DNA from 4 places in the Blastococcus sp. SYSU DS0973 genome. Region 2 is predicted to be linked to each of the others. Evidence: riboswitches for the same ligand, from Rfam matches in the RefSeq annotation. Region 2 holds a riboswitch; each other region holds the start of a gene.

Region 1 (7,223 bases), on a different contig from region 2:
CCCGTGCGCCTTCCTCGACGCCTACGACCCGGCCACCGTGTACAGCTCCATCGACGCCGGCGGGCGCTACGCCTACGGCAACCAGCCGGTCGTGGCCGAGTGGAACCTCGCGCGGCTCGCCGAGGCGCTTCTTCCGCTGTTCGACGACGACCAGGAGCAGGCCGTCGCCGTGGCCGTGGAGTCCCTCCGCGGTTTCGCACCGCGGTACGAGGCGGCCTGGACCGCCGGCGTCCGGGCCAAGCTCGGGCTGCCGGAGGGGCTCGACGACGCGGTGGTCCGTGCCCTGGCCGAGGACCTCTTCGTCCTGCTGCGGCAGGACCACGTCGACCTCACATCGGTCTTCCGGGCCCTGGGCGGCGCCGCGCGCGGGGACGTGGAGCCCGTGCGGCTGCTCTTCCTGGATCTCGCCGGGATCGACGGCTGGCTGGAGCGCTGGCGGGCCCTGGCTCCCGACGCCGCCGGGATGGACCGGGCCAACCCGGTCTACATCCCGCGCAACCACCTGGTCGAGGAAGCCCTCGACGCCGCGACCGAGGGCGACCTCGCCCCGCTCGGGCAGCTCCTCGAGGCCGTGACCGCGCCCTTCGACGCGCGGCCGGGTCTGGAGCGGTACGCCTCGCCCGCCCCGCAGGACTTCGGCGCCTACCGGACCTTCTGCGGCACCTGAGTCGCGTCGGCGCCGGCCGGCCGCCGGTTGGCGCCCGGCCCCGCGGGTAGTCCGGCCCCGTGCCCCGCGAGATGGACCCCAAGGACCCCGACACCCTCTACGCCGAGGGGCCGGTGGCGCCCGAGCCCCCGGACGACGACGTCCCCGACACCTCTCCCCTGGTCGACTCCGGCGGCACCGGGCCGGGGCCCGACGACCTCGACCGGCTGCTCTGAGGCTTCCGGCCGCCTCCCCGGAACCGGGGCCACATCCGTCTGAGAGGCTTGCGGAACCCGGTCCGCGTGGCGACGCGCCGTGCCGGCCACGTGCCCACCGAGCAGGAGGACCTGTGCGCGCCGCCCAGATCAGCTCCCACGACGGCCCCCGCGCGGTGCGGGTCGTCGACATCCCCGAGCCCGAGGCCGACGGAAAGGTCCTCGTCGACGTGCACGTCGCCGGGGTGACCTTCCCCGAGGTGCTCCTCAGCCGCGGCGAGTACCAGCTCAAGCCGGAGCTGCCGTTCGTCCCGGGCAGCGAAGTCGCCGGCACGGTGCGCAGCGCCCCCGAGGGCAGCGGGCTGCAGCCCGGTCAGCGGGTGGCCGCGTTCCCCGGATTCGGCGGCTTCGCCGAGGCGGTCGCCGTGCCCCCGTCGCTGGTCTTCCCGCTCCCCGACCGCACCAGCTTCGAGCAGGGCGCCGCCCTACCGATGAACTACCTGACGATGCACTTCGCGCTGCACCGCCGGGGTCGGCTGGCGGCCGGCGAGACCGTGCTGGTGCACGGCGCGGCCGGCGGCCTCGGGACGGCGGCCGTCCAGCTCGCCCGTGCCGCGGACGCCCGCGTGCTCGCCGTGGTCTCGACCGAGGCCAAGGGCGAGGTCGCCCGGGCCGCCGGCGCCGACGAGGTCGTCCTCGCCGAGGGGTTCCGCGACCGCGTCAAGGAACTCACCGGCGGGCGGGGCGTGGACGTCGTCGTCGACCCGGTCGGCGGCGACCGGTTCACCGACTCGCTGCGCAGCCTGGGCCGGGAGGGCCGGCTCCTCGTCCTGGGCTTCACCGGCGGCGACATCCCCACGGTGAAGGTGAACCGGCTGCTGCTGAGCAACGTGTCGGTGGTCGGCGTCGGCTGGGGCGCGTTCTGGTCGGGTGGCGAGCCGGGCTACCCGAAGGAGCAGTGGGTGGAGCTGGCTCCGCTCCTCGAGCAGGGCCGGTTGGACCCGCCCCTGGGCTCGGTCCACGAGTTGGCCGATGCAGCCGAGGCCGTCGCCGAGCTCGACGAGCGCCGCGCCACCGGGAAGGTGCTGCTCCGGGTCCGCGGCTGACCGACCCGGGGGGCAGGCCCCAGGTCAGACCCGGGGGTCGGCCGTGCCGTCCTCCGGGTCACCCGCGTCGCCGTCCTCGTCGCCCTCCGGGGTGGTCGGGGTCTCCGTCGTCCCGGTGGACGGGATCTCCGTCGTCCCGGTGGACGGGGTCTCCGGCTCGGCGACGGGGGTGGACGGCTCGGTCGGCTCCTCCCCCTCTCCGGTCGGAGTGGTCGGCGTGCCGGTCGCCTCGTCGGCCGGAGTGGTCGGCGTGCCGGTCCCCTCGTCGGCCGGAGTGGTCGGCGTGCCGGTCCCCTCGTCGGCCGGCGCGGTGGGCGTGCCGGTGCCCGGATCGGTGGGGTCGCCGGCCGGGCTGCTGGGCGCCGACGTCCCGGGCGCCGGCTCGTCGACGGCCGGCGGCTCCGTCGTCGTGGCCGCCGGCGCGGGCGCAGGGGCCGGCGCGGGCGCAGGGGCCGGCGCAGGCGCAGGGGCCGGCGCGGGCGCAGGGGCCGGCGCAGGCGCAGGGGCCGGCGCGGGCGCAGGGGCCGGCGCGGGCGCAGGGGCCGGCGCGGGCGCCGTGGCGCCGCCGCCGTCGGTCGACGACGACGTGTCCGGCGCGGCGGGTGGTGCCGCGACGCGGACGAGGACCTCGTCCCCGGGCTCGGGTCGCGCATCGGCGGCCTCGACTCCGGTCACTGTCCCCGCGACACCGCCCGGGGTCGGCTCCTCCTGCAGCCGCACGGTCAGGCCGAGCGCGCTGAGTTCGGCGACGACCTCCTCGACCGGCCGCCCGACGTAGTCCGCGGCCACCAGGTCCACCTCGGCGACCGACTGCGACTCGACGGCCCCGGCCGCACCGCCGGGATCGGAGGCCGACGCGGCGAGCAGGGCGGCCACGCCTCCGCCGAGCAGGAGGAAGACGATGACCGGGAGGAGGACCAGGAGGACCGGCCGGCGCCCCGCGGGTCGCTCTGCCGGCGTCTCCCGGCGGGCGCCGGCCTCCCCGACCGAACCGGTCCCCCGGTGCGCGCCCGTGCCGCCCCGGGAGCCGGTCGCGCGGGCGGCCGCCACGACGGCCACGGGCCGGGTGAGGGACGCGGTGTCCGGCGGGCCGTGCATCGTCTCCTCGACCGCGTGCAGGAAGGCGTTCCCGTCGGGCAGGCGGTCGTCGGGGTCCTTGACCAGCGCGGCGTCGATGAGGGCGCGGACGTCCCGCGGCAGCGCGGCGGGCAGGGGCTCGGGGTGCTCCTGCACCTGCTTGAGCGCGACGGTCACCGGGTTGTCGCCGTCGAAGGCGGCGTGCCCGGCGAGGGACTCGTAGCCGACCAGCCCCAGGGCGTAGACGTCGCTCGCCGGGCCGACGTGCTCGCCCCTGGCCTGCTCGGGGGACATGTACTGCGCCGTGCCGATCACCTGGCCGGTCTGCGTCAGCGGCACGCTGCCCGCCGACCAGGAGATGCCGAAGTCGGTGAGCTTCACGGTGCCGTCGTGGGTCAGCAGGATGTTGGCCGGCTTGACGTCGCGGTGCACCACACCGGCCCGGTGAGCGGCGGCGAGCCCGGCCGCGGCCTGCTGCAGGACCGAGAGGGCGGCGCCGGTGCCGAGCGACCCGTCCTCGGCCAGCAGCGCCGACAGCGGCGGCCCGTCGACCAACTCCATGACGAGGTAGGCGAGGTGCTCGCCGGTGCCCTCCGCCGTCGACTCGCCGTAGTCGAGGACGGCGGCGATGTTGGGGTGGCTGAGGCTGGCGGCGTTCCGGGCCTCCGTGCGGAACCGCGCCACGAACACCGGGTTGTCGGCGTACTCACTGCGCAGCACCTTGACGGCCACCCAACGGTCGAGCAGCACGTCGCGGGCCCGCCACACCTGGCCCATCCCGCCGACGGCGATCAGGTCGCGCAGCTCGTACCGGTCGCCGAGGATCTGCCGGCTGGTCTCGGCCGTGGCCACTCCCGATTCCCTCGTGCTGGTCCCCGCGAGGCCGTCCCCGCCCGTCGCCCGTGCCCCTGTGGGTGCCCGTCCCGGCCGTAGCCGAACCCCGTCGGCCCCGAGGAGGTCAGACTGGGGTGGTGCACCCGTTCCCCTCCCGTCCGTCCGCGCAGGTGCGCGGCGTGGTCCGGCTGCTCAACACGGCCGGCGGCCGGGTGTTGTGCCTGGCCGGGGAGGTCGACGACGCCGTCGTCGACGCCTTCCTGCAGCACTACGGCGGCGAGCCGGTGCGCGTCGATGCGGTCGACGCCGGCTCGGTGACCGGGCTCTCCGCCGCCGGCCGGCAGCTGCTGCTCGACCACCTCGACGCCGCCGCGCGGGCCGGTCGGCAGCTGCCGCTGCGCCGTTCCGCGGCGCTGACACGGGCCCTGGCCGGCACCGGGTCCGTACCCGCCGAACCGGACTGACCGACGGGCGAGCCGGTCGGCAGGCCCCGACGCATGAGCACGTCGACCGCCCACGGCTCCATCCGCTCGGAGAGAGATCAGCACGTCCCCGTGTGGGCCCCGGGTGCCGATCCCCCACTGGCCATGCGGGTGCTGCCGCTGTCGGTCGTCCGGAAGCTGACGCTACGTCCTCCGGGGGTCGAGCGGCCCGGGCCCTGCCGGGCCCGGGGCGTCGGCGATCAGCCCCGGTAGTTCACGTGCGGGTGATCCATGTGGTTGGCCGTGGGGCTGCCCCGGTTCGCCATGGGCTGCCAGGAGCCGTTCGCGGACGACAGCATGCGCTGCTGCCAGATGATGTAGTCCACCCCGAGCTCGGCCCAGTGCGCACGGTGGTACGCGACGATGGCGTCCCCGAGCGCCGCGTTGGACATGACCATGTAATCCAGCGCCAGCCCGGACGGGTGACCACCCGGATCGGCCGCGCTGGCGCGCGTGCCGCCGATCGTGATGCTCGCCGCACCCGGCACGTTGCTGACCACGGCGTCGGCCGCGGCCTGGGCCTGCGGCCTGACGGCTCCGGCGCTGTTGCTGATCCGCGCGACCGCCGACGCGGCCACCGAGGCGGCCGGCGAGCTGGACACCGGCGCCTGCCGGCTCCGGCTCGCGGCAGCCGGTGCCGCGGCAGCCGGTGCCGCGGCAGCCGGTGCCGCTGCCTCCGCGGCCGCGGCGGCCTTCGCCTCGGCCTCGGCCTTCGCCTTGGCCTCCGCCTCGGCCATGGCCTCGGCCTCGGCCTCGGCACGGGCTGCGGCCTCCGCCTCGGCCTTCTGCCGGTCGAGCTCCACCTGGTCGGCGGCGGCCTGGGCCTGCTGCGCCGCGACCTGCTCGGCGGCGCGGGTGCTGCGGCTGGCGGTGAGGTCCTGCAGCGGGGCCAGGTCCTCGGTCACGTCGATCGGGCCGGACTGGGCGGTGAGCCCGAGCTCCTGGGCGACGCTGACCGACTGCGGCGCATCGGCCTCGGCCTGCGCCGCCGGGTCCGCGCCGACGAGGACGTTGACGAGGAGCGCGCCGGCGGCGGCGGCACCCAGGTACAGGGCGGGACGGCGGACGTGCGCCGGCGGGCGGCGGCGGCCGGAGGTGGTGGTGCAAACATTCATGGGTACGGAAGCTCCGAGGGTGTTCGCGCGACCGGCCGGAGAGCGGGCCGCGGCGGGGTGCGGGCAGCAGGGCGCCGGCGTCAGGACGACTGCCTGGGCCACCGGGAGACGGCGGGGAGCCGGTCGAGCGGGAAGTGCTCGGTGGTGGGCGGCAGTCGGCGGGGCGCCGGGCGTGGCGCGGTCAGTTCCGCGGGCGCACCCGGATGCGGCGGTGCCGGGTGGTGCAGGGACGTGCGGCGGTGCAAGGGCGCGCCATGCGGCGGCTCTCCGTTTCTTCCGTTGCCGCCTACCGGGTTAGCTGACGGATTCGGGCGGGAAGTAGCCCTACCCGCGCCGCCGACGTGCTCGGCGCAGGATTCACCCCAGTGCTGCGGTGGGTCCCCGGCTCACCCGCAGCGCGATGGCAGTGGGTGACTCGGCGGCGCCGATCGGACTCCCCGGACGGGGACGTGTCGACCGATCGGACCTGGCCACGGTAACCGCCGTTATGCAGTTGTGACAATCGAGGGCCGGTTATTTCCACGGCGTGACGTGTGTCGCCTGCCCCTCACCGGCCCCCCGGCGGTGTAGGGCGGACCCCGGCTCAGCCGGCGTCGGCCCACGACCGGACGACGGCGACGTCGAGCGGGAAGTCCACCGGGAACGCGCCGAACAGCAGGCGTCCGGCGGTCGACGCGGCGGCCCGGACCGCCTCCACCACGTCGTCGGCCAGGTCTTCCGGAGCGTGCACGACGACCTCGTCGTGCAGGAAGAAGGCCAGGTGCGGCCGCTCGGCCGGCGACCCGGTCCCGCCCAGCCGCCACAACCGGTTGCGCAGGTCGGCCATCCAGCACAGCGCCCACTCCGCGCCGGTGCCCTGGACGACGAAGTTGCGGGTGAACCGGCCCCCACGCACGGCGGGCGCGGTCGCGGTCCTCCCGGGAGCCGGCCTGCTCCGCGGGCTCCCCGAGCTCGACCGCCCGCTGCGCCCACGCCCCGGTCGGCGACGGCGCCCCCCGGCCCAGCAGGGTGTGCACCACCTCGCCGCGCTCCCCCGCCCGGGCCGCCTCCTCGACCAGGCCGATGGCACGCGGGTAGCGGCGGGTGAGCCGTGGCATCATGCGGCCGCTCTCCCCGCGGGTCCCGCCGTACATGGCGCCGAGGATGCCCAGCTTGGCCTCCGCCCGGGACGCCACCGTCCCACCGGCGACCATGCCCTCGTAGAGGTCCGAGGCGCGCGCCGCCTCGGCCATCGCGGTGTCGGCGCTCATCCCCGCGAGCACCCGCGGTTCCAGCTGGGCCACGTCGGCGACGACGAACCGCCAGCCGTCGTCCGCGACCGCCGCGGGGCGGATGAGCGTGGGCACCGAGAGCGCGCCGCCGCCGGTGGAGGCCCACCGCCCCGTGACTACCCCGCCGGGGAGGAAGGAGGAGCGGAACCGCCCTTCCTGCACCCAGGTCTCCAGCCAGCTCCAGCCGTTGGCCGTGAGCAGCCGCATCAACTTCTTGTACTCGAGCAGCGCCGGGATCACGGGGTGGTCCAGCTGCTCGAGGGTCCACGAACGGGTGTCTGCCACCGGGAGACCGGCCTGCTGGAGCGCTCGCAGCAGCTCGGCCGGCGAGTCGGGGTTGAGCCCCGGGACGCCCAGCGCCGCACGGATCTCGCCGAGCAGCCGCTCGAGCACCGCCGGCCTCCCGCCGGCCACCGGGCGGGGGCCGAGCAGCGCGGTCAGCAGGCGCTCGTGCACGTCGGCCCGCCACGGCAGGCC
Region 2 (7,223 bases):
GGCACGGTCGAGCGGTGGCAGCTGCTCGATGCGCCGGGCTACCAGGTCGAGCACGGGATCTCGCTGACCTTCCTGCTGGCGGGCCGGTACGCCCGCCCGCTGCAGGACCTCCTGCACGGCGTCTGGCTCGGGCACCCCCTGCACCCCTTCCTCGTCACCGTGCCGATCGGGTCCTGGAGCGCCGCCGCCCTGCTCGACGGCCTCGACGCCACCGGCCGCGGCGGTCCGGGCGCCGGGCAGGCGGCGCGCACCGTCGTCGGCCTCGGGATCGCGGGCGCGGTGGGCGCCGCCGCGAGCGGGATGACCGACTGGCAGCACGCCCACGACGAGGCCCGCCGGGTCGGCCTCGTGCACGCCGCCCTCAACAGCACCGCGCTCGCCCTCTACGCGTGGTCGTTCGCCGACCGGGGCCGCGGCCGCACGGTGCGGGCGCGGGTGACCGCCGCCGCCGGCTACGCCGTCGTCCTCACCAGCGGCTACCTGGGCGGCGTCCTGTCCTACCGCCACCGGCTCGGCGTCGACCACTCCGCGGCCGGCCGGTCGCCCCGCACCTTCACCCCGGTCGCCCGCCTGGCCGACCTCCCCGACGGCGAGCCGTTCGGCGCCGACGTCGACGGCGTTCCGGTGGTGCTCGTCCGCACCGACGGCGCGGTCCGGGCGGTCAGCGGGCGCTGCCCGCACATGGGCGGTCCGCTGGGGGAGGGCTGGCTGCACCGCGACGAGCTGGTCTGCCCGTGGCACGGGTCGCGCTTCGACCTCGACACCGGGGAGCCGGCGCAGGGGCCGGCCACGGCCCCGCTGCCCTGCTACGACACCCGCATCAGCGACGGCGCGGTGGAGGTGCGGCGGCGGGCCCGGTGGCGCAGCCCGACGGCGATCACCACGGAGGAGGAGGCGTCCCGATGAAGGCCGACGAGGTGCTGATCGCACACCACGACGTGCTGCGCGGGCTGCTCCGCGAGCTGGCGGAGACCACCGGGGCGCAGGCCGACCGGCGGGAGGAGCTCCGCGACCGGTTCCTCCGCGAGATCGAGATCCACGCCCAGATCGAGGACGAGCTGTTCTACCCCGCCGTGCCCGACGTCTCTCCGCTGCTGGCGCTCGCGCACGCCGAGCACCGGCAGATCGACGACCAGGTCGCGACCGTCATGCGCATGGACGTCACCGATCCGGAGTTCGCCACCGAGGTGCGCATGCTGGAGAAGACAGTGCGCCATCACACGATGGAGGAGGAGCAGCGGATGTTCCCCCAGTCGCACGCCCTGGGGGAGGAGCGCCTCGAGGAGCTCGGCGAGCAGTTGCGCGCACGGCAGCAGGAGCTGGCCCGGTCGGGCGGGATGCGGCTGATCGTGCGGCTCAAGCGGGCGACCCTCCGCTCCGTGTGACGGCTGCCCTCAGAGATAGCCGCCGGGTTCCGCCGCCCGCGCCTCGGCCGGGTGCACGCGCTCCTCGCGCCGGGCGTACAGCTCCGCCAGCGTCATCGGGCGCTCGGGAGCGGGAGCGCCGTCGCCCAGCCACGCCTGCGCCTCGCCCGGCGACAGCAGCTCGAACTCCACCTGGCTCAGGCACCGGCCGGGGCGAGTGATCGCCGGGTGCAGGCGGCCGACGTCCTCGTTGGTGGTCAGCAGGACCAGCACCCGGAGCCCGTGGCCGAGGATGCCGTCGCAGAGGTTCAGCAGCCGGCCCAGCGAGGCACCGGCCCGCACCTTGGCGTCCGAGCGCAGGTACTCGTCGCAGTCCTCCGCCACCACCAGCCGCCACCGGCCGTCGTCGTCCTCGTCCTCGTCGACCCCCGCCACCTGCAGCAGGTACTGCGGCTCGGCGAAGAGCCGCTCGGGGTCCATCACGTAGTGCACCCGGCACCAGTCCGACCACTCCCGGCCGAGGGCCCGCACGGCCGTCGTCTTCCCCGTTCCGGGGACGCCGTGCCACAGCACCAGGCGCCCGGCCCGTCCCGACATGTCGGTGGCCGTCATGAGCGATGCCAGCGAGCGCCGCGTCCGCTCCGGGTAGTTGACCGCGGCCTCGGCCCAGCTGGGTGCGGTCACCCGGCGTGAGGACTCCAGCCCGCCGTTCGAGCCGCCCGACCAGAAAGCCATCTGCACCTCGCCCTCCGGTGCGGCCGTGACCTGCTCGGCGCCGGCGACGACCTGCGCCACCAGCGCCTCGACGGCGGCCAGGTCGGCACCGACGACGTCGACCGTCGTCATCCGGTTGGCCACCTCCAGCCGCGCCAGCAGCCCCGGCAGGGCGGCGACGACCGTGCGGGAGCTGCCGTCCTTGCGGTCCAGGCGCAGCACCGCGCCGTCGGGGAGCAGCGGCAGCGGGTCCGCCACGGCGCCGGTCACCTCGCCGGTCCGCTGGTACGGCATGCCGCCGTCCCACTGGACCTGCACCAGCATTCCGCTGGCGATGTCGAACCGGTCCAGCCACAGGCCCGGCCGCAGGAACCCGTGCGGAGGAGGGGACTGGAGGTGGTCGGTCACGGCTCTCCCTGCGCAGGCGGTCGTCGGGCACGGACGGTAACCCGGAGGGGTGTCAGGACGCCTGGACGGCGATGCCCCCGGCCGCGGAGGCGGCCGGGGGCATCGGAGCGGGGAGCGTTCCGATCAGACGACGCGGCGGGCGGTGTTGTAGCCCCACACGGAGTCCACCGGGACGACGGCGACCGGCTGGCCGAAGGTCGAGGAGTGGACCATCAGCCCGTCCCCGACGTACATGCCGACGTGGCCGACCGGGTCGTAGAAGAAGATCAGGTCACCCGGCCGGAGGTTGGCCCGGTCGACGAAGACCCCGGCCGTCGACTGCGCCCGCGAGGTCCGCGGGATCTCGACGCCGGCGGCCTGGTAGGCCGACCAGGTCAGGCCGGAGCAGTCGTAGCCGCCGGGGCCGGTGCCGCCCCAGACGTAGGGCTTGCCCACCTGGGCGAGCGCGGTGTCGACCGCGACCCGGGCGGCATGGTCCGGCGCCGCCACCGGGGCGGAGGCGAGGGCCACCGGAGTCGCCGCGACCGGAGCGGGAGCGGGAGCTGAGGCCGAGGCGGTCAGCGGGGTGAGGGCGATCCCCGCGCCGGTGACGAGAGCGAGCGCCGCCCCGCGGAGGGAGCGGCGGGTGGTCGAGGACGTGCGGGTGGTCGTCATGGACGACGGGTTCTCCTGTTCTCCGACAACCGCCTACCGGGTTAGCTGACGGGTTCGGGCGGGGAACTCGCCCGGCGCTCCCGGTCGTGGCCGGGCGCGCTTCACCCCAGTGCTGCGGTGGGTCCCCGGTCCGGGCGGCGGTGCGATCCGACGTCCGGTTCGGCGGTGTCCGCGCGGGTGTCACCGGGTGTGGTGACGACGGGGCCCCGGGCGGACCGCGACGACGCTAGGTCGGTCACGGAAAGGTCACAAAGCGGCCGGACGCGACTCTCCGGGCCCTCCCGTGGCGGGCCATCCGACCCCGCCGGGAGCGCGACTCGCGAGCGGACCTCCGTCGATCCCGACGGCGGTCGCGACTCGTGTGCATCCGACAGCACGGAGAGCGATCGCGCACTTACTTTTCGATGGTCGGCATGCCCCGACTGGCCGTCCACGATCGCGTGCGCTGCGTCCCGGGCGGGGCGGTGACCGGCGCCACAGCGCGTCGGAGGTCCGTGCGAGCATCGCCGGGTGGCCCGCCTGCTGATCGCCAACCGTGGTGAGATCGCCGTCCGGATCGCCCGTGCGGCGGCGGCCGAGGGGATGACGTCGGTCGCCGTCGCGCCCGCCGACGAACCCGACGCCGCGCACCTCACCGCGGCCGACGAGGCGCACCTCCTCCCCGGCAGCGGCCCGGCCGCGCACCTCGACGCCGTGGCGGTCGTCCGGGCCGCGCGCGCCACCGGCTGCGACCTCATCCACCCCGGCTACGGCTTCCTGTCCGAGGACCCGGCGCTGCCGCGGGCCTGCGAGGACGGCGGCGGACCGCTGACCGTCGTCGGCCCGGGCGCCGCGGTGCTGGAGGTCCTCGGCGACAAGGTGCGCGCCCGGGCGGCCGCCACGGCCGCCGGCGTTCCCGTTCCGCGCGGCACCGCCGACGCCGTCACGGCGGAGCAGGTGGCCGAGCTGGTGGCGGCCACCGGCGCGGTGATGCTGAAGGCGCGGTTCGGCGGCGGCGGACGGGCCACCCGCGTCCTCCGCCGGGGCGACGACGTCGTCGCCGCCGTCGCCTCGGTCTCCGGCGAGGCCCGGGTCGCCTTCGGCACCGACGCGCTCCTGGCCGAGGACCTGGTCGAGGACGCCCGGCACGTCGAGGTGCAGGTGCTCGGGGACGCCGTCGCCGACGTCGTCGTCCTGGGCGACCGCGACTGCTCCCTGCAGCGCCGCCGGCAGAAGGTCGTCGAGATCGCGCCCGCGCCGAACCTGCCGGGTGCGGTCCGGAGGCGGCTGCACGACGCCGCGGCGGCGCTCGCCCGGCAGGTCGGCCTCCGGGGGCTGGCCACCGTCGAGTTCCTCGTGCCGGCCGGCGACCCCGAGCGGTTCGTCTTCCTCGAGTGCAACCCGCGGCTGCAGGTCGAGCACCCGGTCACCGAGGAGACCCTCGGCCTGGACCTCGTGCGGCTGCAGCTGCGCGTCGCCGCCGGCGCCACGCTCGCCGACCTCGGGCTGGCCGACGGCCCGCCCCGCCCACTCGGGTGCGCCGTCCAGGCCCGGGTCAACACCGAGACGCTCACCGCCGACGGCGCCGTCGTCCCCGCCGCGGGCACGATCGCGTCCCTCGCCCTGCCCGGTGGCCCCGGCGTGCGCGTCGACACCGCGGCCCGTCCGGGCAGCGAGGTCAGCCCCCGCTACGACTCCCTGCTCGCCAAGGTGGTGGTGCACGAGCGGCAAGGCGGTCTCCCCGAGGCGCTGGCGCACCTGCACCGGGCGCTGGCCGAGGTCGACGTCCGCGGCGTCGCCACGAACACCGGCGTCCTCCGGGCCCTGCTGGCGCATCCGGAGATCACCGAGGCGACCACCACCTTCGTCGACGACCACCTCGCCGACCTCGCGCCGGCCGTCGCGGCGGAAGCCGGGGAGACCGGCGACGGGCTCCGGGCGCCCGTGCCCGGCACCGTCGTCGCGATCGAGGCCGGGCCGGGCACGACCGTCGAGCCCGGAGGAGCGGTCGTCGTCCTCGAGGCGATGAAGATGGAACACGTCGTCGCGCCGCCGGCCGGTGGCACCGTCCGGCGGATCGCGGTGCGGATCGGCGAGACCGTCCGCCAGGGTCAGCTGCTCGCCGACGTCGAGCACGCCGCGTCCGGCGGGGACGCGCAGCGCGAGGAGATGGACCTCGATGCGGACCGCCCCGACCTCGCCGAGGTCCGCCGCCGCCACGAGGCCGGCCTCGACGCGCACCGGGCGGAGGCCGTGGCCAAGCGGCACGCCCAGGGCCGGCGCACCGCGCGGGAGAACCTCGCCGACCTCGTCGACCCGGGCAGCCTTCTCGAGTACGGACCGCTGGTCTTCGCCGCCCAGGAGCGCCGCCGCAGCCGGGCGGAGCTGCAGGAGCGCACCCCCGCCGACGGCGTCGTCGGCGGGCTGGCCGACGTCAACGGCGACCTGGTCGGCCGGGAGAGAAGTGCGGCGGTCGTCGTCTCGTACGACTACACCGTGCTCGCCGGCACCCAGGGCATGCGCGGGCACCTCAAGAAGGACCGGCTGTTCGAGCTCGCCGAGAAGCGCCGGCTGCCCGTCGTGCTCTTCGCCGAGGGCGGGGGAGGGCGGCCCGGCGACGTCGACTCCACGCACGTCTCCGCGCTCGACACGATGGCCTTCACCCTGTTCGGCAAGCTCTCGGGGCTGGTGCCGACCGTGGGCATCGCCAGCGGCCGCTGCTTCGCCGGCAACGCGGCGCTGCTCGGCACCTGCGACGTCGTCATCGCCACCGAGGACGCGAACATCGGCATGGGCGGCCCGGCGATGATCGAGGGCGGTGGGCTCGGCGTCGTCACGCCGGAGGAGATCGGCCCGATCGACGTCCAGCACGCCAACGGGGTGGTCGACGTCCGGGTCGCCGACGACGCCGCCGCCGTCGCCGCGGCGCGGCAGTACCTCTCCTACTTCCAGGGGCCGGTCGCCGACTGGACCGCGCCCGACCAGCGTGCCCTCCGCCACCTGGTGCCGGAGAACCGCAAGCGGGTCTACGACATGCGCGCCGTGCTGCACGCGCTGGCCGACGAGTCCTCGGTGCTCGAGCTCCGCGACGGCTGGGGCGCCGGCATGATCACCGCGCTCGCGCGGGTGGAGGGCGCGCCGCTCGGCGTCGTCGCCAACGTCCCCACCCACCTCGGCGGGGCCATCGACTCCGACGCCGCCGACAAGGCCGCCCGGTTCCTGCAGCTGTGCGACGCCCACGGCCTGCCGGTCGTGTTCCTCTGCGACACCCCGGGGTTCATGGTCGGCCCGGAGTCGGAGAAGACGGCCACCGTCCGGCACTTCTCCCGGCTGTTCGTCATCGGCGCGAACCTCTCGGTGCCCATCGGCACGGTGGTGGTCCGCAAGGCCTACGGCCTCGGCGCGCAGGCCATGGCCGGGGGGAGCCTCAAGGTGCCGCGGTTCGCCGTAGGCTGGCCGACCAGCGAGTTCGGTCCGATGGGCCTGGAGGGCGCGGTGCGTCTGGGCATGCGCCGGGAGCTGGCCGCCATCGAGGACGACGCCGCGCGGGCCGCCGCCTACGACGCCGCCGTCGCCGCCGCCTACGAGAACGGCCGGGGCCTCAACGTCGCCGCCCACTGGGAGATCGACGACGTCATCGACCCCGCCGACACCCGCCGGTGGATCACCACCCTGACCCGCGAGGCGGCGGCCACGCCGCGCCCGCCCGGCCGCGTCCGGCCGCACGTGGACACCTGGTGAGTCGCGCGACGAGGTGAGAAGGGCAGCGCCGTGGTTGGCGCGGCGCCCGGCGGGGCACGGAGGAACCTGATCAGGCGCCGGCTCGAGTCGGCCGACGACGAGGAGGCAAACATGGGAATGATGCGCAAGCTCATCGCGTCCGGTGTGGCGGCGAAGGTGTTCCAGGAGGCCAAGAAGCCGCAGAACCAAGCGAAGATCAAGAAGTTCATCTCGGACTTCCAGAACAAGAGCGGTGGCGGCGGCGCAGGCAAGGGCCGCGGCGCCGTCCGCTGAGCCCTCCGGCACCGTGCGGAGCCGGGGAGCGGCCCCCGCGCAGGAGGCATCCGCCTCCCGGGCGGGGGCCGCTCCCGTGCCGTCGGGAGC
Region 3 (7,223 bases), on a different contig from region 2:
CTGGTCACCCTCGCCCGCGGCAGCACCGGTCTGGCCGAGGAGCTCGCGAGCGCCAGCGCCCGCTGCCGCCCGGTGCTGGCCGACCCCGACCTGCTGGCCTCCGCCCTGCTCGACCCGGCAGGCGTGGCCCGGTTCGATGCCGCGCTGCTGGACGCGCTGGACGGCCCGGACGGGCTCACCGTGCTCGCCGCGCGGTTCGCCGCCCGGGCGGTGGTCCTGCAGGGCGCGGCCGCCGCCTACGAGGCCGCGGACCGCGCACTGGCCGAGCTGGCCGACGCCCTGGAGTGGGCCACCGGGTTCCTCTGGCCGGTTGCGGCAGGGGCACTGGTCCTCGGCGGCGCCGGCCGGGTCGCAACCGACCCCTTCGGGGTCGCGGCCGACGTCGCCGCCGTGCTCGACGACCCCGAGCGCTGGGTGACCGAGCACCCCGGGCTGGTCGACGACGTCATGGGCGCGCTGCCCGGTCTCGGCAGCAGCATCAGCCTGCTGACCGTCGGGCTGACCGGGCCGTGGCTCGGCGGGGCAGACGTCCGGGTGGCGGCTCGGCGGCTCGGCCGGCTGTGGCCGGACGGGAGCCCGGTGGTCACGCCGTTGCCCGGCGACGACTCGGGACCCGCGGTCGTCGCACCGCGGGGCGTGGACGACTTGCTCGGGGCGCTCGAGGTCCGCGCGCTGCGCTCCGGCCCCGAGCACGACACGATCGCCGTCCGGGTGGTCACCTCCGCCAACGGCAGCACCGCCTACGTCGTCGACATCCCCGGCACCGCCGACTGGAAGGCGCCGTTCGGGCCGGTCAACCCGCAGACCCACGACCTGGGCACCAACGTTCGGGTGCTCGGCGGCGACGCCACCACCCGTCAGCAGGCGATCGCTGAGGCGCTTCGGCGAGCGGGGGCAGGCCCCGCCGACCCGGTGATGCTCGTCGGGCACAGCCAGGGCGGCATGGTCGCCGTCCAGGCGGCCGCCGACGCCGGCACGCCGGACTTCGACTTCGACGTGCGCAGCGTGGTCACCACCGGCTCACCCATCGCGCGGGCGGAGGTGCCGTCGTCGGTGCAGGTGCTGGCGCTGGAGAACGCGCACGACGTCGTTCCGCAGCTGGACAGCCGGGACAACGACGACAGCCCGAACGTCACCACGGTCACCTTCGACGGCCAGTACGGCAGCATCGCGGACAACCACGGCATCGGGACGGCGTACCGGTCGGCCGCCCGCGCCATCGACGCCAGCGACGACCCGTCGTTGGTCGCCTTCCGGGCCGGCGCCGCGCCCTTCCTGGTCGGGCCCGGAGAGGAGGCGACGGTGGTCGCGCACGTCTACGAGATCGGCAGGAGATGACCCGGCGCCCCGACCCGACCGACGGCCTGCCGCCTCACGGGCGGCGCGGCCGTGCTGGTGCTGGCGGGCTGCGGGCCCTCCGGGGATCCGGCGGTGCCCATCGAGACGATCGGCATCGGGATCGGGCGGCAGCTCGTCGCCCGTGACGACGTGGTCGACCCGGTCGAGCCGGCGAGGGGTGTGCGATCGCGGTCGACCTGCTCGACGGGGCCCAGCGCGCGCCGCTGGAGGCGAAGGGGGACCCCGGCCGCAGTAGTGCTGCGCCGGCGCCTTGGGCCCCTCGTCCTGGACGGTTCGGCAACTCCGCAGCCTCTGAGCACCAGGGCGTCGGGGGCGCGGTCGGCGCGTCGACGGCTCGTCCTCGTCGCCGTGGCGCCGGGCACGATTCGGGCATCGATGGCGGTGGATCGTCCCGACGAGGCGGAGATCACGGTTCGTGCTGCGTTTGAGGTCGAGGCGGAGCCTCATCCTGCGCAGCAGGGGGCTGCGCCGACGCCCCCGCGTCGTGCCACCTCCAGGGCGCGGGGGCGGCGGCGGTGCCACCACGAGGCGTGAAAGCGCAGGTCAAGACCGGTGGGGCGGGTGGGGCTCGAACCCACGACCCAGGGATTATGAGTCCCATGCTCTGACCGGCTGAGCTACCGCCCCTGCGTTGACAGCCTGCCAGATCGAGGCGACGCACCGCTCGGACCCGCCCGTGTCAGGAGGTGCGTCTCGTTACCGGGCTGTGACATCTGGCCGATCCGCTTGTACTGTCTGCCGCGGTCCACCTGACCTCGCTCCCGAACCCGGGGGCTCGGGCGGACCCCGCCGAACCGTGCGGCCGGATGGCCGGATGGACCGGGGACCCATGTTCTCTGGGGTGAATCCCGCCTGCGCCTCCACGGGCAGGTGGGTAGGGCCACGTTCCGGCCCGAACCCGTCAGCTGACCTGGTAGGCGGACCGAGGAACGGAGACCGTCGCCTTGGCGACCTCGCACGACCAGCACCACCCCACCGTGCCGACTCGCGGGGGCCTCCGCCGCATCGGTCGGGCCGCCACCGCACTGACCGCTCTGCTGGCCCTCTCCCTGCTGGGGACGACGGCTGCGACGGCCGCACCCGGCGACGCGAAGAGCGAGCACGACCGCGTCGCCCAGGAGGTCGCCTCCATCGAGCAGCGGGTCAAGGACGCCGAGGCCCGGCTGGAGCAGATGACGCTCCGCGCCGAGGAGGCCAGCGGCGCCGTGCTGCAGGCGGAGGCCGAGCTGGCGACCGCCCAGCAGCACGCCGACGCCATCGCGGCCGAACTCGCCGCTGTCCGCGCGGCCGTGGCGCGCACCCAGGGCGACGTCGCGGCCCTCGGCCGGGAGGCCTACATGGGCCAGGACGAGACGTTCAGCGAGATGGAGATGGTGCTGCACGCCGAGGGCCCCGGAGAGCTGCTCCAGCAGGCCGCCACGCTCGAGCTCCTCGGCGAGGACCGGGCCGAGGTGCTCGAGGAGCTCCGGGTGGCCGAGGCGCGGGAGGCCCGGCTGGACGAGGAGGCGCGCGCCGCCGTCGCCCAGCGGGACGCGGCCGCACGCACCGCCCAGGAGGCCCAGGTGGCCGTCGATGCCCTCCTCGCCGAGGCGCAGGCCGAGTTCGACGCGCTCAGCGCGGAGAAGGCGGCGCTGGACGAGCAGCTGCGCGAGGCGGAGATCCGGATGCTGAGCATGCAGGGCACCGCCGATCCGGCGGGTACCTGGAACCAGCTCCAGGCCGCCGAGCAGGCCGTCGGCGCGGTCACCGCGGCCGGTGGTGGCACCGGTCTCACCCAGGGCCGGGTCACGTCCTGCTACGGCGCCCGCTGGGGCACCATGCACCTCGGCGTGGACATCGCGGCGTCGATCGGCACCCCGATCTTCACGCCGGAGCCGGGCGTCGTCCTGCAGGCGGGGCCGGCCAGCGGGTTCGGTCTCGCGGTCGCCATCCAGCACCACGACGGCGTGATCACCGTCTACGGCCACATCAACCAGTTCTTCGTGACTCCGGGCCAGGTCGTGGAGGGCGGTCAGCAGATCGCCGAGGTCGGCAACCGCGGCCAGTCCACCGGGCCGCACCTGCACTTCGAGGTGCACCGCGGGGGCCTCTACGCCGACCGGACCAACCCGGTGCCGTGGCTGGCCCAGCGCGGCATCTCCCTCGGCGGCAGCTGCGGCTGATCCGGCTCGTCCGCATCGGCCGCACGGCGTCGTCCAGGATGGTGCCGTGCGGACGACGGCGGGGGAGGGCACCTGGCTGCGCGCCGGGCTGCTCGTCGCGCTGCTGCTCGCGGGGGTGGTCGTGGCCCTCGTCGTCGACCTCCCCGGCCGGACCACGGTGCGCGGCTGGATCGAGCACGGGGACGCCGGCACCTGGGCGCTGCTGATCGCCGGCCAGGTGGCGGTGCTGCTGGCGCCGGTGCCGCGTTCGCTGGTCGCCGCGCTGGCCGGGGCCGTCCTGGGCTTCGGCTTCGGGGTGGCCGTGGTGCTCACCGGCTCGCTGCTGGCGGCCCTGGTCGCCTTCGCGCTCGCGCGCGGGCTGGGCCGGCCGGCTGCCGAGCGGCTGGCGGGCCCGCGGGTGAGGAGCGCCGACCGGTTGTTCACCGACCGGGGCTTCGTCGCCGTGCTGGCGGGCCGGCTGATCCCGATGATGCCGTTCGTCGTGGTCAACTACGCCGCCGGCCTCAGCGGCGTCCGGCCGCGGACCTACGTGGCCGCCACCGCGGTCGGGCTGGTGCCCGGCACGGTGGTCCAGGTGGGCGTCGGCGCCTCGGCGGGTGCCGTCGTCGCGTGGGTGGGCACGCCGTCGGCCCTGCCGGTCGTCGCTGTCGTGGTCGTGCTGGTCCTCGGCGTCGCCGCCGCCTGGCACCGGTGGCGGCGACGCCGGGCGGAGCCAGGAGCGGATCTAGCCGCGCCCGAACAACCGGCCCAGCAGCCCCCCGGCGCCGCCCACGGTGCGCGCCGCGAGCTGCAGGATCGGCCCGCCGGGGATGCCCGGCACCTTCTGGACGATGGGCGCGAGCTGCAGCAGCCCGCCGACGTCGTGCACCTTGAGCGCGCGGCGGGCCACAGCCGGAACCGGGTTGACCCGGCCGGAGGCGGCATCGAGAAGCAGGTCGGCCGCGGCCTCGACGGCCGGCCCGTCGACGACGCCGGCCGGCACGCGGCGCACCTGCCAGCCGCCTCCGTGCGCGGTGAACCCCCAGCCCCCGTCCGGCGTGACGAGGCTGACGCGCCCGGAGATGCCGGTCGAGGCGGCCAGGGCACCGGTCACGTCGGTCAGCGCCGCCAGGCCGGACTGCAGGACGTCCGCCGGCGGCGGCTCGGCCCCGCACGAGACGAGGTCCAGTCCGTGGACGGCGAGCTCGTAGGCCTGGCCGAGCACGACGCTCAGCAGCGGTAGCCGGCCCACGACGGAGACCGCCGGTGCGGTGTCGAGCTCCACGGGCTCGTCGGCCAGGTAGCGCGCGGTCGTCTCGCGGTTGCGGCGCAGCGCGGCCAGCACCTCCTCGCGGGAGGCGTCGCGGTGCGCGGCCGTGACCCGGGCGTTCACCGCGTCGGGGTCCGGTGGCGTTCCCGGCCCACCGGCCCGCGCGGAGGCGATGAGGTCGTGCAGCGCGGCGTGGTCGTCCCAGCAGCCCAGGTGCACGCAGATCTCGTGCGCCCGCCAACCGGGCAGGCGCGACGGGCGGCCGAGGTCGATCGACGCGGCCTGCGCCAGGAAGGCATCCCACGCGCCGAGCACCATGCCGGCGACCTCGTCACGATCTGCCTCGGCCATCCCCTGGTGTCCGCCCACGTCAGGCCCCCTACCCGGGGCTCCGCCGGGCCAGGCATGGGAACGGCGACGCCGTCCCGCTCGGAAACGGGCCCAGCCGCCACCACCCCGGCCTGCTCGGTCCTGGGGCGGCAGCGGACGCACGCTTCGTGGTTCGACAACCATGGAAGGTAATCGCCGCCGGACGGTGCTCACGCCTCCAGCCGCGTCGCCACGTGACTCTCCGTGAACGGAATCCCGGAGTCCGGGCTCGGTGGCGTCGTCCGCTCCTCGCGCCGGACCGTCGGCCGGGCGTGGGAGCCTGTGAATAGCCTGGAGTGGCTGGACGTCGCCCGGTGGGCGTGGTAGTGGCGGGCTGACCAGCAACAAGGCGCCGAGCCCTGCATCACCGACCACTTTCGCCCCATCAGTCGCACCCGGGCTGGCGCGATGGGGTCACCATCGTGCAGACTTGTCGCGGGAGCCCTGCTCCGCCACTGCCGATAACGGCGCGTCACCGAATCGATGGGTCCGTAGGGGAAGACGAGACCGATCGAGTCGATGGAGGTGCCCCGTGCAGCGACGGTCAACCCAGGGTGTCGTCTTCGTGCACGCGTGCCCGAAGGCGCTCTGCCAGCACGTCGAGTGGGCGCTGGAACGCGTCGTCGGCGCGCCGGTCTCCCTGTCGTGGGCTGAGCAGCCCGCAGCGCACGGTTCCTACCGTGCTGAAGTGGCGTGGACGGGTTCGCCCGGTACCGGGGCCAAGCTCGTCGCTGCGCTGCGCGCGTGGCCGATGCTGCGCTTCGAGGTCACCGAGGAGGCCAGCCACGGCAACGATGGCGAGCGCATGTCCTACGTGCCCGGGCACGGGGTCTTCCGGGCGCCGACCAGCGCCAACGGCGACCTCATCGTCACCGAGCAGCAGCTGCGCCACCTGGCCGCCACCGCGACGTCGATCGAGGCGTTCCGCCACGGTGTCGACCAGCTGCTGGGCGCGGCCTGGGACGCCGATCTCGAGGTCTACCGGCACGCCGGCGACGGCAGCCCGGTGACCTGGCTCCACCAGGTCGTCTGAGAGAGACCCCGCCGCTGGCACGGGCGCGGCGGGGTCGTCGGGTAACAACTCCGCTACGACACTCCCGGCCTGACCGGGACGGCGTCGTAGCCTGGGCCGGTCGTCCGGGCGCCGTCGGGGAAGCGGCGCCCGGACGACCCACCACGTCTCCGCGGCTCGGACGCGGAGGCGGGGCCGCTGACGCGGGCACTCCGGCGCCGGGATGCCCGCCGGGGGACACCGTCGGGCACGCGGCCACCGGGCGGCGCCCCGCGGCGGAGATCAGAGCGGGATGTTCCCGTGGGCCCCGCGACCGAGCGGCGCGGCCGCGAGCGCCTCGATCAGCCGCCTGCGCGTCTGCGCCGGCTCCACCACCTCGTCGACGACGCCGATCTGCAGCGCCCGGTTCACCCCGCCGGCGATGCGCTCGTGCTCTTCGGCGAGCTGGGCGTGCAGCTCCTCGCGCTCGCCCGGCGGAACCGCGGCCAGCTTCTTGCGGTGCAGGATGCCGACGGCCGCCTTCGCGCCCATGACGGCGACCTCGGCGCCCGGCCAGGCGAAGACCGCGGTGGCGCCCAGCGACCGGGAGTTCATCGCGATGTAGGCCCCGCCGTAGGACTTCCGGGTCACCAGCGTCACCCGCGGGACGACGGCCTCGGCGAAGGCGTGCAGCAGCTTCGCCCCGCGGCGCACGACGCCGTCCCACTCCTGGCCCACGCCGGGCAGGTAGCCGGGGACGTCGACCAGCACCACCAGCGGGACGCCGAAGGCGTCACACATCCGGACGAACCGGGCCGCCTTCTCGGCCGACGCGGAGTCCAGGCAGCCGCCCAGGCGCAGCGGATTGTTGGCGATCACGCCGACCGTGCGCCCGGCCAGCCGGCCGAGGGTGGTGACGACGTTGGGCGCGAACCGCGGGTGCAGTTCCAGGCCCGGCCCGTCCAGGACCGACGACACCAGCGGCTTCACGTCGTAGGCCCGGTTGGTCTGCTCGGGCAGCAGCGCCCCGAGGTCGGCGGCCGCTTCGGCCCGGGCGGACCCGAAGGTGCCCTGGGCGGCGAGCAGGTCGACG
Region 4 (7,223 bases), on a different contig from region 2:
TGGCCGGCTGGGCGTTCGTGGTGGGCAAGACCGCCAGCTGCGCGGCCATGGCGCTGACCTTCGCCGCGTACGCCGTTCCGCAGGCCTGGGAGCGGACCGGAGCGGTCGCCGCCGTCGTGGCGCTCGTGGCGGTCAACTACCACGGGGTCACCCGGACCGCCGGGCTCACCCGCGTGCTGGTCGGCGTCGTGCTGGCCGGGCTCGCCGTGGCGGTCCTCGCCGCCCTCGCTCCCGGCGCCGCGGACCCGGCCCGGCTCACCGGCTGGACCGCCGGACCGGACGGCTGGTACGGCGTCCTGCAGTCGGCCGGGCTGCTCTTCTTCGCCTTCGCCGGCTACGCCCGCATCGCCACCATGGGCGAGGAGGTCCGCGACCCCGCCCGCACCATCCCCCGCGCCATCCCGCTGGCGCTGGGCATCGCGGTCGCCGTCTACGCCATCGTCGCGGGAACGCTGCTGCTCGTCCTCGGGCCGGTCGGGATCGCCGGAACGGCCACCCCGCTCGCCGACGCCGTCGCGGCCGGGAGCTGGGCGTGGGCCGCACCGGTCGTCCGGATCGCGGCCTCCGCCGCCGCGCTCGGGGCTCTGCTCGGGCTGGTCGCCGGGGTGGGCCGGACGTCGCTGGCGATGGCGCGGACCGGCGACCTCCCGCGCGCGCTGGCCACGGTGCACCCACGCCACCGCGTGCCGCACCGCGCGGAGCTGGCGCTGGGCACGGTGGTGTGCGCGCTGGTGCTCACCGTCGACCTGCGCGCGGTCATCGGGTTCTCGTCGTTCGGCGTGCTGCTGTACTACGTCGTCGCCAACGTCGCCGCCTTCACCCAGGCGGCCGGCCACCGGCGCTGGCCGCGGGGCGTGCAGGTGGCCGGTGTCGTCGGTTGCCTGGCGCTGGCGGCGACCCTGCCGTGGCCGTCGGTGCTGGCCGGAACGGGCACGCTGGCCGCCGGAGTGCTGTACCGGGCGGTCCGGCTGCGGACGTCAGGTCCGGGCTCCACGGCGCACGACCGCGCGTAGCGGCCGCGGGTAGGTCAGACTCCGGACGTGACCGTGGACGAGCACTCCTCCAGCCACCGCACCGCGGCCATCTGGTCCTACCAGGGGCACGGTGTCCACGCCGCTCCGGGCGTGCACGAGTACGCGGTCGAACTGGTGCAACAGGCACTGCCCGAGGGCGGCCGGATCCTCGAGGTCGGTGCCGGCTGCGGAGCACTGGCGTGCCGGATGCGCGAGGCCGGGTTCGACGTCGTGCCCACCGACCTCGACCCGCCGCACGACTGGATCCACCGGCTGGACCTCGACGACCCGGTGTGGACCGAGGAGACCCGCGGCCCCTTCGACATGGTCGTGTGCGTCGAGACGCTCGAGCACGTCGAGAACCCGCGGAAGGTGCTCCGCTCGATCCGGTCGCTGCTCCGGCCCGGCGACCGGCTGGTCGTCAGCACGCCGAACATCACCCATCCGCACTCCCGGCTGAAGATGTTCCTCCGGGGGGCGCCGTTCATCTTCGGGCCGAAGCACTACCACCAGCCCGGCCACATCTCGATCCTCCCCGACTGGATGCTCGTCGAGCACGTCCGGCTGGCCGGCTTCACCGACGTCACCGTGACCACCGGCGGCAGCACCTGGTACGAGGGCCCCCGGCGCCTGGCCCACCGCGTGGAGACGGCGCTGCTGGCGGCCATCGGCCTGCGGCACCGGGCCGACTCGGGCGAGGGCATCTGCACGTTCGTCACCGCCGTCGCCGTCTGACGGACCGGCATGCGGGGCCGGACGCCCACGCACGACCCGGCGGCCACCGGCGTGGCGAGCGTCTCCTGCCGAAGGCGGCAGGAGACGCTCGCCGGTGGTCAGCCGGCGGTCCGGAAGGCCACGTGCGGGTGGTCCATGTGGTTGGCGGTGGGCGATCCCCGGTCCGCCATGCCCTGCCACGCCCAACCGGTCCACGAGGCGGCGATCCGCTGCTGCCAGATCACGTAGTCGACGCCGAACCGCGCGGCGTTGTCGACGACGTACTGGGCGATCGCGTCACCGGCGGCGCGGTCGTCGTAGACCATGAAGTCCGCGGCACGGTCCTGCGCCGGGCTGTGGCCGGGCCGGGTGAGGACCGTCGGGATGCCGAACCGCTCGGCGACCTCCTGGACGGCGGGCCGCACGTGGGGGGCCCACACGTCGTACGCGGCAGGAGCCGCAGCCGGCCGCTCCGCCCGGCTTGCCCGCGGCACCGGCGCGTCCACGACGGCGGCCGGGCCGCCCCCGCCGCTGAGGGCGAGACGCTGACCGACCCGCAGGACGTTCGCGTTGGGACCGATCACCTGCAGGTTGAGGGCGTGCAGCTGCTGCCAGGTGGTGCCGTGGCGGGCGGCGATGCTGCCCACCGTGTCCCCTGCCTGCACGGTGTACGAGCCCGCAGCCGTGCTCGGAGCGGCCTCCACCGGTGCGGAGCCGCCGATGGACAGCGCCTGCCCGACGCGCAGGACGTTCGGGTTCGCGCCGATGGTGGCGCGGTTGACGTCGTAGACGGTCTGCCACGAGGTGCCGTGGGCGGCCGCCAGGGAGCTCAGCGTGTCACCGGGCTGCACCGTGTGCTCACCGGTGTGGGCCGCGGCGGAAGCCAGGCCGGTGAAGGAGAGGGCCGATGCTGCCGCGAGCACTGCCGCGGGGCGTGCCACGACGGCCACGGCCGACGTGCGGGCGGCACGGTGCCGCCCCTGGGAGCGATTGCGCATGGGGATGTGAGCCTCTCGCCGCCTGCGGGGTTAGCTGTCGGGTTCGGGCGAGAGCTGCCCGGCCGCGGATCACGGCTTCACCCCAGGGCCTGACGGCCCGGTCCTGCGAGAGTGGGTCCCCCGCGCCTGCCCATCGTCTCGATGTAGCCGGGTGGCGGGGGCAGGTTCGGCGGTACGCCATCCGGTTCCGCCGATCGGCGGACATGGGGCACCGTAGGCAGAGCGGGAGGGGCGGCAGGAGTCCATGCCCGGCTTTTCCCGGGACCCACCGTGGCGGCGGACGCAGGGTGACCGGACGTGCGCACAGAGCGGAACGATTGCGGCCGGAACGGGCCGCAGCCCTCGACGGCGACGGCTCGGGCGGTCCCGACCCTGGCCGGTGCAGACGGCGGCCGGCAGCCGGTGGTCCAACCCCGGGTGACCGGCACCCGGCCAGCGCTCGACGCCGGCGGCGAACCGGTCGGCGGACGTTCCGCCGGCCTCCCGGACTGCCGATGACACAGGCATGCGCACCAGCCACGCCGCCACCGCGATCGCTGCCTTCGCCGCCGGCCTGACCGCCGCGGCGGCCCTGCGCCGTCGTGCCGGCCATCGCGAGAACGTGACCACCACTGCCGCCGCCCCCTCGGCCGCCCGGGCGCCGGGGCACGACGCCGTCGTCCTGCCCTTCGCCCGCCCGGTCCTGGCCGGGCCGGTGCCCACGCAGCCGGGGTCGCCGGCTCGCTGCGGAGAGAGCGGCGGCCGGACCAAGGCCGGTGCGCCGTGCGGGGCCCGGACCACCATCGGCGGGCGCTGCCACCACCACCCGATCGCCGCCTGAGCCCCGCGGCGGCGTCCCACCTGGTCGGTGCGAGGGAGGATGGCGCCATGGACATCCTGAGCAGCCGTATGCTGCTGCGACCGTCCGATCCGCAGCGGTCGCAGTCGTTCTACCGAGACGTCCTGGGCCTGGCGGTCCATCGCGAGTTCGGACCCCCAGAGCATCCGGGGGTCGTCTTCTTCCTGGGCAACGGGCTGCTGGAGGTCTCCGGTCGGTCGGCGGACAGCCCGAAGGGGCTCGCGCTGTGGCTGCAGGTCCGCGACGTCGCCGCCGAACACCGCCGTCTCACGTCGGCCGACGTGACGGTCACGCAGCCGCCCCGGCTCGAGCCATGGGGGCTGGTCGAGATGTGGATCGAGGATCCGGACGGCGTCCGGATCGTCGTGGTGGAGGTTCCCGACGACCATCCCCTGCGCCGCGACCAGCGCTGAGCCGACGCGGACGCGGAGGGCACCGGTGGCCCGGCGCGCTGCTGGGCCACCGGCTCCGCCGGTAGCTATCTACCCAGGCCGGCGTCGCGGGCGCGGGCCACGGCAGAGGCACGGTCGGTCACGCCGAGTTTGGTGAAGATGCTCGACATGTGGTTGCGCACGGTCTTCTCCGACAGGAACAGCCGCCGGGCGATGTCGGCGTTCGTGCGACCTTCAGCGGCCAGTGTGAGCACCTGCCGCTCCCGGTCGGACAGTTCCGGCAGTGGCGGCAGCACCGCACCGGACCGGGCGGTGAAGAAGGCCATCACACGCGGAGCGATGCCGGCGCCGTAGACCATCTGTCCCCCGGCGACGGCGCGGACGGCCCGCTCGATCTCCTCCTGGCCCGCCCCCTTGAGCAGGTAACCCCAAGCGCCGGCGCGGATCGCGGCCAGCACCGTCTCGTCGGCCTCGATCATCGTGAGCACGAGCACCCGGGTGGCCGGCACCAGCTCCTGCAGGCGCTTCGTGACCTCGACTCCGGTGAGTCCCGGCATCTGCAGGTCGAGCAGGGCCACGTCGGGACGGGTCTCGACCACGGCGTCGACAACCGCGGGACCGTCGGCCGCTTCGGCGACGACGTCCACCCCGCTGTCCTGCAGGAGAACGCGCAGCCCCGCCCGGAAGGCGGGGTGGTCGTCGGCGACAACGACACGGATCACAGCTTCCCTCCCAACGGCAGGACGGCCGACACCCGGGTGCCGCCACCGGGTGCCGGCGCGACCTGGCAGCTCCCGCCGAGCTCCGTGGCGCGGTCGCGCATCGACTGCAGGCCCAGGCCGGGCGCCGCGTCGTCCGGGCAGCCCCGGCCGTCGTCGACGACGTCGACGGAGACGGCGTCCGGTCTCCCGGTCAGCCGCACGGTGATGTGCTGGGCGTCGGCATGCCGGATCGCGTTGGTCATGGCCTCCTGCGTGATCCGGAATGCGGCCACCTCGACGGCGGCGGGCAGACCGTCGAGTGGTCCGCCGCCCTCGATCCGGATGTGCGGTGGGCCGTCGGTCTCGGGCGGCAGCGCCGGCCCGGCGGCCTGCAGAGCGCCGAGCAGGCCCAAGTCGTCGAGCGCGGGAGGTCGCAGCCCGTGCACGATGCGCCGCACGTCGGCGACGGCCTCCTGTAGCTGGTCACGCGCCGTCGTGACCAGGGGCGCGACCCGGCCCTGTTCCTGGCCGAGCGCACGCGAGGCGACGTCCAGGGCCATGACCGCCGACGCCAGCTGCGGACCGAGGCCGTCGTGCAGGTCGCGGCGGATCCGCCGCCGCTCCTCCTCGCGGGCGGTGACCAGCCGGTCGCGGGAGCGCTCGAGGTTGGTGACGAGCCGCAGCGCGAACCCGACGGCGGCGATCTGGGCGGCGAGGTCGTCGACGAGTGCCCGGTCGACCGGGTCGAAGGCGTCCGTGCCGGAGCGGTGCGCGACCGACAGGCTGCCGACGACGTCGTCGTGCCAGCGCAGCGGAACCGTGTGGAGGGCGCGGGCCGGATCGCCGACCGACTCGACGACGGGCGGGGCGTCGGGCCGGTCGACCTGCACGACGACGGCCGGCAGCTTGAGGTCGGCCGCTATGGTGGCGACGGCGGAATTGAGCGCCTGGCGTGGTGAGCCGGCGCCGCGGAGCGCCTCGGTGACTCGGCCGAGCACACGGTAGGGGTCGCCGCGCTGGCCGTGCAGCAGCCGGTCGACGGCGCGCTGGATGCGCACGTAGAGCGGGTGGAAGAGCGCGGCGACGGCCACGGCGCCGATGAAGCCGATGACCGAGTCGGGGGCGCCGGCCAGCCCGCTGAGCCAGCCGACGACGGCGACGTACACCAGTGCGGAACAGGCGAGCAGCGCCGTCCCGACGAGGGTGCGGTTGACGACGAGGTCGATGTCGAAGAGTCGGTAGCGGACGACGGCGATGGCCACGGCGACGGGCACCGACAGCGTGCTGAGCGCGAAGACCGGCGTGGAGAACAGGATCGACGCGGCGACCGTCCACGCCAGCGCGTATCCGACCCAGGCGACCTGGCGGCGGACCAGCGGGCCGGATCGGCGGAACCGGACGACGAGGCTGCTGATCGCGACAAGTGCCAGCACAGGGAGGGCTGCGCTGACGACCGCCTCGGCGGCGGGTACGTACGGGGTGAGTGCGTCGATGGCGACGGGATTGGGCGGGCGGCCGGGCTCGTCGCCGATCGTGGTGAAGGCGCCGAGGAACACCATCACGGCGGTGAGGATGACGGCGGCGACGACCGCGGGCCGCCACCGCGGGGAGGGCAGTCGGCCGTCGGGGAAGATCAGCGGGAGCAGGGTGGCCAGAGGGACGAACGTCGGGACCCAGGCCCAGAGCGTGAGCCACGCGGCGACGTGGAAGATGGCGGCTGGGTCGGCGTCGGACGCGAAGCCGTACTGCATGAGGAAGTAGGAACCGGCGAAGACGCTGGCCGAGCACCCCATGCCGGTCATGAGCAGCAGCACCCGGTGCCCCGGCACACGGCCGAGCAGGACGGCCCCGACGACCGCCATGACGGGCCCGATGGTCGGCTCCGGGCTGGACAGGAACGGGTCGCGGACCGCTGGTGCGGTTGCGAGGTGCGCCGCCAAGCCCACGACCGCGTAGCCGACGGCGACCACGGCGGCGAGCCGGGCCACCGTCGTGGCGGCCCGGCTGCCGTCTACTCGGTTCCGCAGCATCGGCCCATCGACTCCCGGCCCGACGCTAATGGAGGACATGGCCGCTGGTCAGCGGGTCGCCCTCTCGGTGGTCCGGCCGGTCCACCACTCCCGGTCGCTCATCCTGGCCACGGTGAACGCCACACCCAGGGAGGCTGCGAGGAAGAGCCAGTGCGGGTCGACCGGGCCGGTGGAGATGGGCGAGAAATCGACGACGATGAACAGGATCAGGGCCGCGGCCACCCAGCGCGGCACGGCTCGGGTGCGGAAGAACCCGACGCCAGCCAACAGCACGCCGAGCGGGATGCCGATCAAGAAGGGCAGTAGCACCAGGATCGACATGGGGCTGCTCTGTACCTGCTCCACCAGCGACACCATGGCCGCGCGGTCGGGATGATCGAGGGCCACGTACTGCATGACCATGAGGCCGTGCATGCCGTAGAACCCCAACCCGCCGATGTAGCAGAGGAAGGCGACCGTCGTGCCGAGCCGCGGCATGCGCGGTCGGATCAACTGGGCCATGGCCACGAAGCCCAGCAGCAGAAAGGGAACGGCGAG

The links. Region 2 has a riboswitch for cyclic di-AMP ahead of ACI791_RS10365 (C40 family peptidase). Riboswitches for the same ligand answer to the same signal wherever they lie in the genome.
Region 1: another riboswitch for cyclic di-AMP. It lies ahead of ACI791_RS07680 (hypothetical protein); the one in region 2 lies ahead of ACI791_RS10365 (C40 family peptidase).
Region 3: another riboswitch for cyclic di-AMP. It lies ahead of ACI791_RS01035 (murein hydrolase activator EnvC family protein); the one in region 2 lies ahead of ACI791_RS10365 (C40 family peptidase).
Region 4: another riboswitch for cyclic di-AMP. It lies ahead of ACI791_RS00850 (LysM peptidoglycan-binding domain-containing protein); the one in region 2 lies ahead of ACI791_RS10365 (C40 family peptidase).

What each region holds. Positions count from the first base shown of each region.
Region 1 covers NZ_JBJHAN010000003.1:197,597-204,819, forward strand. Annotated here, with positions in the region: gene ACI791_RS07655 (protein adenylyltransferase SelO) at 1-667, shown strand, start outside; gene ACI791_RS07660 (hypothetical protein) at 727-882, shown strand; gene ACI791_RS07665 (NADPH:quinone oxidoreductase family protein) at 996-1,967, shown strand; gene ACI791_RS07670 (protein kinase domain-containing protein) at 1,992-3,896, opposite strand; gene ACI791_RS07675 (hypothetical protein) at 4,016-4,342, shown strand; gene ACI791_RS07680 (hypothetical protein) at 4,561-5,475, opposite strand; cyclic di-AMP (ydaO/yuaA leader) riboswitch at 5,744-5,891, opposite strand; gene ACI791_RS07685 (bifunctional 3'-5' exonuclease/DNA polymerase) at 5,961-7,223, opposite strand, start outside.
Region 2 covers NZ_JBJHAN010000005.1:21,711-28,933, reverse strand. Annotated here, with positions in the region: gene ACI791_RS10380 (Rieske 2Fe-2S domain-containing protein) at 1-906, shown strand, start outside; gene ACI791_RS10375 (hemerythrin domain-containing protein) at 903-1,385, shown strand; gene ACI791_RS10370 (DUF5925 domain-containing protein) at 1,395-2,486, opposite strand; gene ACI791_RS10365 (C40 family peptidase) at 2,610-3,140, opposite strand; cyclic di-AMP (ydaO/yuaA leader) riboswitch at 3,156-3,315, opposite strand; gene ACI791_RS10360 (carboxyl transferase domain-containing protein) at 3,651-6,860, shown strand; gene ACI791_RS10355 (hypothetical protein) at 6,972-7,133, shown strand.
Region 3 covers NZ_JBJHAN010000001.1:205,708-212,930, reverse strand. Annotated here, with positions in the region: gene ACI791_RS01045 (esterase/lipase family protein) at 1-1,338, shown strand, start outside; tRNA gene ACI791_RS01040 (tRNA-Ile) at 1,913-1,986, opposite strand; cyclic di-AMP (ydaO/yuaA leader) riboswitch at 2,137-2,293, shown strand; gene ACI791_RS01035 (murein hydrolase activator EnvC family protein) at 2,304-3,521, shown strand; partial or broken gene ACI791_RS01030 (TVP38/TMEM64 family protein) at 3,568-4,098, shown strand; gene ACI791_RS01025 (maleylpyruvate isomerase family mycothiol-dependent enzyme) at 4,246-5,121, opposite strand; gene ACI791_RS01020 (DUF3145 domain-containing protein) at 5,672-6,172, shown strand; gene ACI791_RS01015 (acyl-CoA carboxylase subunit beta) at 6,434-7,223, opposite strand, start outside.
Region 4 covers NZ_JBJHAN010000001.1:169,431-176,653, forward strand. Annotated here, with positions in the region: gene ACI791_RS00840 (APC family permease) at 1-1,013, shown strand, start outside; gene ACI791_RS00845 (class I SAM-dependent methyltransferase) at 1,041-1,748, shown strand; gene ACI791_RS00850 (LysM peptidoglycan-binding domain-containing protein) at 1,847-2,725, opposite strand; cyclic di-AMP (ydaO/yuaA leader) riboswitch at 2,733-2,907, opposite strand; gene ACI791_RS00855 (hypothetical protein) at 3,231-3,545, shown strand; gene ACI791_RS00860 (VOC family protein) at 3,593-3,976, shown strand; gene ACI791_RS00865 (response regulator) at 4,042-4,677, opposite strand; gene ACI791_RS00870 (histidine kinase) at 4,674-6,686, opposite strand; gene ACI791_RS00875 (hypothetical protein) at 6,735-7,223, opposite strand, start outside.